One region of the Kocuria sp. SL71 genome, then DNA from elsewhere that is predicted to be linked to it. Evidence: riboswitches for the same ligand, from Rfam matches in the RefSeq annotation. Region 1 holds a riboswitch; the other holds the start of a gene.
The links. Region 1 has a riboswitch for thiamine pyrophosphate ahead of OVA15_RS12960 (MFS transporter). Riboswitches for the same ligand answer to the same signal wherever they lie in the genome.
Positions count from the first base shown of each region.

Region 2: another riboswitch for thiamine pyrophosphate. It lies ahead of OVA15_RS00770 (sodium:solute symporter family transporter); the one in region 1 lies ahead of OVA15_RS12960 (MFS transporter).

Region 1 is NZ_JAPPRE010000001.1:2,843,493-2,848,345, reverse strand. It holds gene OVA15_RS12970 (acyl-CoA thioesterase) at 1-612, shown strand, start outside; gene OVA15_RS12965 (heparan-alpha-glucosaminide N-acetyltransferase domain-containing protein) at 634-1,791, opposite strand; TPP riboswitch at 1,893-2,000, shown strand; gene OVA15_RS12960 (MFS transporter) at 1,995-3,311, shown strand; gene OVA15_RS12955 (amino acid transporter) at 3,391-4,853, shown strand, end outside.
Region 2 is NZ_JAPPRE010000001.1:168,668-173,520, forward strand. It holds gene OVA15_RS00765 (LuxE/PaaK family acyltransferase) at 1-145, opposite strand, end outside; gene OVA15_RS00770 (sodium:solute symporter family transporter) at 162-1,640, opposite strand; TPP riboswitch at 1,631-1,741, opposite strand; partial or broken gene OVA15_RS00775 (sodium:solute symporter family transporter) at 1,936-2,202, opposite strand; gene OVA15_RS00780 (hypothetical protein) at 2,540-3,757, shown strand; gene OVA15_RS00785 (putative quinol monooxygenase) at 4,008-4,310, shown strand; gene OVA15_RS00790 (NAD(P)/FAD-dependent oxidoreductase) at 4,453-4,853, shown strand, end outside.

The DNA.
Region 1 (4,853 bases):
GAGCCGCGGGGCCTGGAGCAGGAGCTGGCCCGTGACTACGCGCTCTCGCGCATCCCGATCCGCGAGGAGATCACCGCCGAGATCGCCCGCCAGGACTTCAGCGCGGAGGGCACCGGCGAGCGCGAGGTCCTGCGCTTCCTGGCCGCCCCCACCGATGTGAACTGGGGCGGCAAGGTCCACGGCGGCATCGTCATGGAATGGATCGACGAGGCCGCATATCTCTGTGCGACCCGCTACTGCGGCCGGGACACCGTGGCCGTGTTCTCCGGCGGCATCCGCTTCATGCGCCCCCTGCACATCGGGGATCTGGTCGAGGTCGACGCCCGCCTGATCTACACCGGGACCAAGGGCATGCACATCGCCGTGGAGGTCCGCTCCGGGGATCCGAAGTCCCGCGAGCTGGAGGTCACCACCAACTGCCTGACAGTCATGGTGGCCCGCGACGAGGAGGGCACCTCCGTGTCCGTCCCCGCCTGGGAGCCGGTGACCGAGGCGGATAAGCGGCTGTGGCAGCACGCACGCACGCTGCTCGAGATCCGCAGCCGCGCCCAGGGCAATCGGCTGCCGAATCACCTGCTGGAGGAGTCCGGCGAGTCGACGACGTCCGCCTGAGGCCACGCGGCGCCGGGAGGCTCAGCGCCGCGGCACGACCAGCCGCACGGTCCCGGAGACCAAGCTCTCGAGCGGGCCGGGGCCTTCCCCGCCGGCCCGCCACAGCGCGGCGAGCCCCAGCAGCAGGAGCACCTGCAGCACGTACAGGTCTGTGAGCTCGGACAGGATCACGTGCAGCGTGTACATGCTCAGCGGCATGGAGCCGGCCGCGAGCACGGGCATCAGCAGGCGGGTGCGCTCCCCTATCGCCAGGCAGATCAGAACGCACACGGCGATGACCGCCGCCGCGATGCCCGAGGTGAAGATCAGGTCGAAGGTCGTCGACGAGTGCGGACCGACCGTGACCAGCCACCACCACGTGGTCGTGGGCGTGGTCCCATGGCTGCCGATGGTCTGCGCGGCATACGGCGAGCCCCAGGCCAGCGGCGACAGACCGGAGCCGGCGCGCTCGAGGGCCTCGTGCCCGCCTGCGGACAGCAGCAGCTGCGAGCTCACCCAGGCCGCAGCGGCCAGCAGGGCGCCGACGGCCCCTGCCCAGGCGGCCGTGGCGGCGCTGCGCCAGTCGAGCCGGGCCAGGAGCAGCCCCACGAGGAGGTAGCCCATCCACTGCAGCACCGGGTAGTAGCCGGTGAGCAGGACTCCGAGGGCCAGCTCCCCCGGCTGAGCCAGGTGGGAGAGCTCGGGCGCTTCGACGGCGCGCTGGAGGCCGAGCCCGTCGCGGATCAGGTGGGAGGCCACCGGGGAGGCGACCAGCCAGAGCACGGTCGTGGCCGCCAGCCATCGGGCCGGAAGCCGCAGGACCAGCGGGGCGAGCAGGAACAGCACCCCGTAGTTGACCAGGACCACCGCGATCGAGCTCGACAGCGATCCCAGCACGAGTCCGAGGATCGCGATCAGCAAGCCGCGCACCGCCAGTGAGGCAGCCGCCTCGCGCCAGCGCCCATAGCGCCGCGTGGACAGCTCGACGGAGAACCCAGCCAGCACCGCGAACAGGGCTGCCGCCTTGCCCGCGATCAGACCGACGGGCTGCGGATCACCAGCCGCATCCACCAGGTCCATCGTGTGGGTGGCCATCATCCCGAGCAGGGCGACGGCCCGCGCCAGATCGATGCCGAGCATGCGGGCTCCCGGGTCCGGGCGCGTCGGGGAGCTCGAGGGCTCGGAGGCGATGAGGGGCACGCCCTCACTGTGCCTCACATGCTCGGGTCTCGGCCACGCGAGCCCGTCGCACCGCTAGGATCGACGGTGCGGCGCGCAGGTCGTGGGACCTGCACCGCTGAATGACCCCACACGGGAGCCCGGGCACGGGCTGAGAGGAAGCTGACGCGGCTTCGACCGTCGAACCTGCTCCGGTTCATACCGGCGAAGGAAGTGAGAGCTCGATGCCTTCTGCACCCCTGTCCGCCCCCGCGACCGCATCCTCCGACGGGCGCCCTCCCGCACCGACTCGCCGCGCGATCCGCGGCGGGATCATGGGCAACTACGTCGACCAGTTCGACATCTTCCTGCCCGTGATCGCCCTGGCTCCGGTGTCGGCGCAGCTGTTCGGCGATCACGACATCGTGCGCAATGCCGGCCTGATCTTCGTGGCCACCCTGCTGGGCCGCCCGCTCGGGGCCATGATCTTCGGTCCGATCGCCGACCGCGCGGGCCGGGTGCTCATCACCCAGGTCGCCCTCGCCGGCATCTGCCTCACGACCCTGCTGATCGCCCTGGTCCCCGGGCACGAGGTGCTCGGCGCGGGCACGTTCCTGGCGGTGCTGGCGCTGCGCCTCCTGGGCGGGATCTTCCTGGGCGGGGAGTACACCTCGGCGATCCCGCTGGCCATGGAGTGGGCGCGCCCGCGCTCACGCGGTCGTCTCAGCGGGATGATCATGGCGATGTCGCCGCTGGCCAACGCCAGCATCGCCGCCGTCACCTTCCTCCTCCTGCTGCTGCTGGACGAGAGCGAGTACGCCGCCTGGGGCTGGCGGCTGCCGTTCCTGCTCGGCGCCGCCCTGGCCGCTGCCATGCTGATCTACTACCGCCTCATGGTCGAGGAGGCTCCGCAGCGCCGGCGCCCGGCCCGTTCGGCGCACCCGCTGGCGCAGCTCGTCAGGGGCAGCAGCCGCCGGTCGCTGCGGCAGGTCCTCGTGCTGATGACCGGGCTGTGGCTGCTCACCTACATGGCAGTGCCCACCCTGACCGCCCAGCTCTCGCGCATGCCGCAGCTCGAGCCGCAGACCGTCTCCCTCGTCATGCTGGGCGCGACGGCCGTGTCCGCGCTGGCCATGGCCGGGGCGGGTGCGCTGTCCAGTCGGATCGGGCGGCGCCGGTTCTTCGTGGGCTTCGGGCTGCTCTGCGCAGCGGTCTCCCCCGTCATCCTCCTGGCGCTGCTGTCCGGGGCCCTCGGAGCCGGCATCGGCACGGTGCTGCTGCTGGCAGCCGCGCTGCAGGTCACGACGGTGACCGGCTACGGGCCGGTGGGCGCCTATCTGACGGAGCGCTTCCCCGACGAGATCCGGGCCAGCGGATACGGGGTGGCCTACAGCATCTCGATCGTGCTGCCCGCTCTCTACCCCTATTACCTGACGCCGCTGCAGCAGCTGCTCGGGCCGCACGCGGCGATCGCCGCGGTGCTCGCGGTGGGCGGGCTCCTGGTGGCCTTCGGCGGGCTGCTCGGCCCCGAGCCAGATCGGTCGGGTCCGCTGCCCGACTGATCGGCAGATCGCGGCTCACAGGCAACTGCCAGCCGCCTGAGGCCCTCGGCGGCGGGGCCTTGAGCGGGACAGGCGCATCATGTACGCCATGATCGCACCGCCCTCCCGCGCCACCGCCTGGCTGCTGGCAGGATCCCCCTCCGCCTCCTACGGCGCCCCGCATCGCCGACCCGATCGCGACGAGAAGACCCATCCCTGGTGGAAGGTCATGTGCCTGTCCGGCGTGGACTACTTCTCCACCCTGGGCTATCAGCCCGGCATCGCGATCCTGGCCGCCGGGCTGATCTCCCCGCTGGCCACCCTGGTGCTGGTGGCCGTCACACTCTTCGGCGCGCTGCCGGTCTACCGGTGGGTGGCGGTGGCCTCCCCGCACGGCGCCGGCTCCATCCGGATGCTCGAGACGCTGCTGCCGCGCTGGAGCGGCAAGGTGCTGGTCCTGTGCCTGCTCGGCTTCGCGATCACGGACTTCGTCATCACCATGACCCTGTCCTCGGCCGATGCCGCCGTGCACATCGTCGAGAATCCGCACGTGCCAGCCGAGGCGCATCACTGGCAGTTCTGGGTGACCGTCGGGCTGCTCCTGCTGCTGGGCGCGGTGTTCATGGCCGGGTTCTCGGAGGCCATCAGCGTGGCCGTCGTCCTGGTCCCCGTGTATCTGAGCCTCAACGCCGTGGTGCTGGCGGTGGGCTGGTGGCAGATCGCCCGCTCGCAGGAGATCGGATTCGCGCAGTGGTGGCATGCGGCGCTGAGCCAGCACTCCTCGCCCTGGGCGGCGGTCGCCGTGGCTGCACTGGTGTTCCCCAAGCTGGCGCTGGGCCTGTCCGGCTTCGAGACCGGGGTCTCCGTGATGCCTCTGGTGCGCACCTCGCGGGGCTTGCGGGGCCGCGTGGAGGGCACCCGACGACTGCTCACGACCGCTGCGCTGATCATGGCCGGGTTCCTGCTGACCTCGTCGCTGGTGTGCACGATCCTGATCCCGGCCGGGGACTTCGAGCCCGGCGGCGCTGCCAACGGGCGGGCCCTGGCCTACCTGGCGCACAGCCTGCTGGGCGAGACCTTCGGGTCGGTCTACGACCTGTCGACGGTGCTGATCCTGTGGTTCGCGGGCGCCTCGGCGATGGCCGGTCTGCTCAACCTCATCCCGCGCTACCTGCCGCGCTACGGCATGGCGCCCGAGTGGACCCGCGCTCCGCGGCCGCTGGTGCTCACGATCCTGGCTGCCGCCCTGGTCGTCACGGCGGTCTTCCGCGCCGACGTGGATGCGCAGGGCGGGGCCTACGCGACCGGGGTGCTGGTACTGATGCTCTCGGCCTCCTTCGCCTCGACCCTGTCGGCCGGAAAGCGGGGGCACCGACGCACCGCCGTGGGATTCGCGGCGATCACCGTGGTGATCGCCTACACGACCGCCGACAACATGATCAGCCGCCCCGATGGCCTCCACGTGGCCCTCGTGTTCATCGCGGCCCTGCTGGCGGCGTCGTTCGCCTCGCGGGTCTGGCGGGCCTCGGAGCTGCGGATCCGCAGCATCGATTTCGACGAGAC
Region 2 (4,853 bases), 2.7 Mb from region 1:
CGAATTGATGGGCGAAGAGCCGCAGCGCCAGCGCGTCGAACGTGGCGGGATCAGGCTCCTCGGACTGGATGAAGGCGAGGATGTCCGCATCGAGTGTTGAGAGATCTGCAGTGTCGTGGCTCGTGGAGTACGAGGCTGTCGTCATCGTGGAATCCTCTCGTTCAGCGATCGAGCAGGCCCGCTGCGGCGGGCGCGGTCGCGCGCGTGTCGCCTTGTGCCGGAGAGGCGGGTCGGGTGAGGAGGCTCAGCACCAGCGTGACGAGCCCCGAGCCCAGGAGTGCTGCGGCGAATGGCCCCAGCGTCAGCCCGTCCGCGAACGTCGTGACCGCCAGGGCATGACCGGGATCGAACCCGGTGACGACCAGCCCGTACCCGGCGGCGGACACGAGGCCCGCGACCGCGCCGGTCAGCGCACCCGTCCGCGTCGTGCGGCTCCACAGCCCCAGGAGGACTGGCACCAGGGTCGCGGCGCAGAAGAGGTCCGCGATGAGGAAGAGCCGCAGGACGGAGAACCCCTGGAAGGCGATCGCTGCGGGGATGAGCGTCGCGATGACTGTGAGGACGCGTGCCCCCGTGACTCCCAGTCGTGGCGCGCGCACGGCGATCGCGGCAGCGATGCCATTCTGCAGCGTGTCCGCGGTTGAGGCGATGAGGGTGAGCGTGAGCACGAGGATCGCCAGGAGCAGCCACGTGGGCCCGCCCGCCACGAGCGCGAAGAACGGTGCCGGGGGAGACCCGGGATCCAGACCCAGGACTGCCGCGACGATGCCCACACACCCGGCCGCGACGACGATGGGGAAGCGGGTGAGCGATCCCAGGACGGCGCCGCGGCGCAGTGCGGTGAGGTCGCGGGCGGCCCACACGCGCTGCCAGTAGCCGTTGTGGAACAGCGTCGTCGCGGTGACCGCGATGGCGACGGTGACACCAGCCTCGATGCCGGTCCAGTCGACGGTGAGGAATGCGGAGGCGGGCAGGGCAGGGGTGCTGGCCCCGGCCTCGGCGGTGGTCAGGGGTGCGGTCTCCAGCAGGCCCAGGCCGCGCAGGGCCAGCCAGCCCCCGATGACGATGACGAGAGCGAAGAGCAGCCACGACTGCCAGCGGTCCGTGCCGATCGAGGCGCGCAGCCCGCCCACCGCGGTGTAGGCGGCGGTGACGGCCGCGACCGCGATGATGCCGATCCGGGGATCCAGGTCGGAGATGCGGCCCAGCACGCTGCTGACGGCGGTCAGCTCGGCCGCCAGCGCCGTGAACATGTAGAGCATCGAGATGAGCAGGACGTAGCCCCGCATGCCGGGACCGAAACGGAGGCGGACGAACTGGGCGAGGTCGTAGCCCTCCGGCAGCAGACGGCGCAGGCGGCCACCCACCAGCAGGAGGCCCACGAGCGGCAGGACGACGCCCACCCCGTAGCCCACGGCGGCGGCGATCCCGCCGGTGGCGCCGACCTCGGGGGCGGAGAAGAGCATCCAGGAGCCCACGCCCGAGGCGAAGAACGACAGGCCCAGGGCCGCGCCGGACTGGGTGCCGCGGGCAACGGCGAATTCCTCGACGGATCGGTCCGCGCCCGTGCGCAGGCCCACCACGAAGAAGCTCGCCAGGGTGAGGGTGAGAATGAGTGCTGTGACAGTGGTGCTGAGCATCGACGTGTCCCTTCGCCGGCATTACCCGGACAGGTTCGTGCGGTCGACGGCCAGTCAGCCGTCCTCTCAGCCCGGTTCACCGAGCTCCCGCGTCTGTTGTTCGCCGTCGACTCTAGCCCATGGGGTGGGGACGTGGTTTATCAGGCACGATCGGGCGTCGATCGTGCACGGGCGCGGCTGGCCGCTGTCAGCGGTAGACCTCGCGACGGTGACCAATGGCGAGCACCATGCGCTGCGCGACAACCCGGTCGAGCTTGCGCAACGACTTGAGGGCCGACTGCGAATACGTGATCTCGTATTGCACGCCGTTGAAGGAGCTCTCGAAGAAGACGCCGCCGGCGACCATGCCGGAGGAGATGTAGAGGGTGAAGAACACGAGGATGATGACGCTCAAGACGATGCGCAGCAGGCGCGAGCGGTCGCGCAGACGGTTCTCGAAGAAGCTGGGCACGGTGATCGAGTTGCGCGACACCTCCGTGCACGCGCGCAGCCGCGGCGCGACGATGAGCCAGTTGAGGTACGCACCCAGCGTCAGTCCCACGGCGATCCAGCTCGCCGATAAGGTCACGCCCTCGTGGATCGTGTCCCACAATCTCCCGCTCGACGACGCCCCGGACGCCTACGCACACTTCGACGCCCGCGATGACGGGTGGACTAAAGTGGTGCTCAACCCCACCTCCTCCTAAGACTGACGCGGGACGTGGAGGCTCGAGTGTCCACTCAAGGAATGGGGTAGCAAGAGAACTTCAAGGCCGCCGGTCTGCTTGTGCTCTCGCCTGACATGAACCGCGGTTGCTTCCCTGGTGCCTGAAATCAGCTGAAGCACTCTAGGGTGAGGAATCGAGACTCTGAGAAGCCGGTAGGAGCACGCGAACTGACAACGCGGAAGGAGTCGACTTTTGACGACTCACAAGAGTGAACCCATCGGGACGACGCAAAACCCGACGGGGGAGGTAGTGGTCGGGGTGGTGGCTGATCCGGTCGCCACCACCCTGTCAGTCGCGAAGCATCTCGAACGAGAACTGCCTGGCCTACTCGCCGAGCAGCTCTCTGACGGTCGCTGGAGAGTGGACGTGCACCGAGAGAGGCTGCCTCCCAGTGACGAGAAGCGGTTTGAGATGATGGACCTGGCAGTCGAGCGTAAGCGGGAACATGGCTGGGACATCGCAGTATGCGTGACCGACCTCCCACTGATGATCGACCGGCGCCCCGTCGTCGCTGACGCCGACCACAGTCGGAACGTGGCGGTGGTTTCACTGCCGGCCTTCGGGGCCATGAGCCTACGAAGGCGAGTGTCAGAGGTGGTGACACAGCTCATTGGGGACATGCGCGGCGGGACCATTCCGAAGGACGGGTCCCAGGCGCATCGGCGGTCACGGGTCCCGGCTCTGGGCGGCGCCTTCGAGAGGACGACCCCAGACCAAGACGGGGTCGACGTCCGTATCTTCGCGAACCGCGGGCGTCTGCGGCTGCTCGTGGGAATGGTCCGGGATAATCGCCCGTGGCGGCTGGTCTCCGGTCTCCGAGGGGCGTTGGTGGGAGCGTTCGCGTTCAGCGCGTTCTATCTGTTGAATGCCACGCTGTGGGAACTCGCACTCACCATGGCAGCGTGGCAGCTGGTCGCCGTCGTCGTTGCCTCAATTACGGTGATGATCACTTGGCTCATCGTCTATCACCACCTCTGGGAACGAGCCAAAGATCTGCCGCCGCAGGAACGTGAGCGAACGGTGCTGTTCAACGCGTCGACTGTCTTGACCCTCGCTATTGGGCTGACGTGCGGCTATGCGGGGCTGTTCGTCCTGAACCTGACTGCCGCGCTGATCGTTTTCACTCCGGAGGTGTTCAGCCAGTACGCCGGAGACGGATACGGACTGGGCGAGTATCTCCTGGTGACCCTGTTCGCGACCGCCGCTGCGACGATCGCGGGTGCGATTGGGTCTGGCTTCGAAAGTGAAGAGTCGGTGCTCGAGGCCGCCTATAGCTACCGGGAGCGCGCACGGCGCGAGGCGCGGCGCCGCTCACGCGGCGCAAAGAACAATGACAGCGCGGTCCACGACGCGGCGCAGAACGACGACACATCTCGTGCAGAGGACTCCGATGCAGGTCCGGACCACTGAGGAGGCAATAGGTCGGCGGTGGATGGTGGGGCTGAGATTCTTGGCGTACGTAAGCCCTGCCCGAATGAATGCCCGCTGAGGGATCCCTCAACGAGCTACTGCTTTCGTTTTCGGTACGATATAGGAGCGATCACCATAGCCATAGTGAATCGGCCCAGGTTCTCTGCCGCTCGCCGGAGGACCTGCCGGCGTTCTCCGAGGCGATCGTGTCCCAAATTGCGGGCACCACAACAAAGGAAGAGGAGACATCATGAGTGTGACCAAGGGATTGCTGGTCAGGTTTGACGCGTTGCCCGGCAAGGAGGACGACGTGAAGGAGTTCCTTGACAGCGGCCGTGCGCTTGTTGAGGAGGAGCCGGCGACCACCGCGTGGTTCGCGATCCGCCTCGGGCCCTCCTCCTTCGGGATCTTCGACGTGTTCCCCGATGACGCCGGACGTGACGCTCACCTGTCCGGCCCTGTTGCGGCAGCTCTCGGCGAGCAGACCGGTGCGTTGTTCTCCGAACCGACGATCGAGAAGCTCGACGTGTTGGGCTCCAAACTTCCCGCCTGACACCACAGACCGGGAGTACTGACCCCGACATGAGGGGTCGTTGCGCGCGGTGGCTTCGGCCTGACACAGCTCGTTGACGTCGTGGCAGCGGCTCCTTAATCTTGTGGCCTATCGCACATCCCTAACAGATCGAGGAACCGCGATGACAGGAACTGACGACGACGTTGCCCCGACGCGTTCACCCGAGGTAGCAGTGATCGGGGGCGGGATCGTCGGTCTGTCGACGGCGTACGCGCTGCGGGAGCAGGGCGTGCCGGTGCGCTTGTACGAGGCCGGTCTGCCTGGAACGGGTCAGTCCGCGGGCGAGTCGCGGATCTTCCGGCATGCCCACGACGACCCGCGACTCGTCGCTTTCGCGCGCGAAAGCCGCGGCATATGGGATGAGTGGGCCGAACACTTCGACGTCGAGCTGGTCTCATCAGACGGTGTCGTGGCGATCGGCGACAGCGCCCTGGCGCGGCTGCGGGTGCTCGACGAGGTCGGCGGCGTGGAAGCGCACGAGATCGATGCAGTCGAGCTCGCCCAGCGAATGCCGCTGCTCGC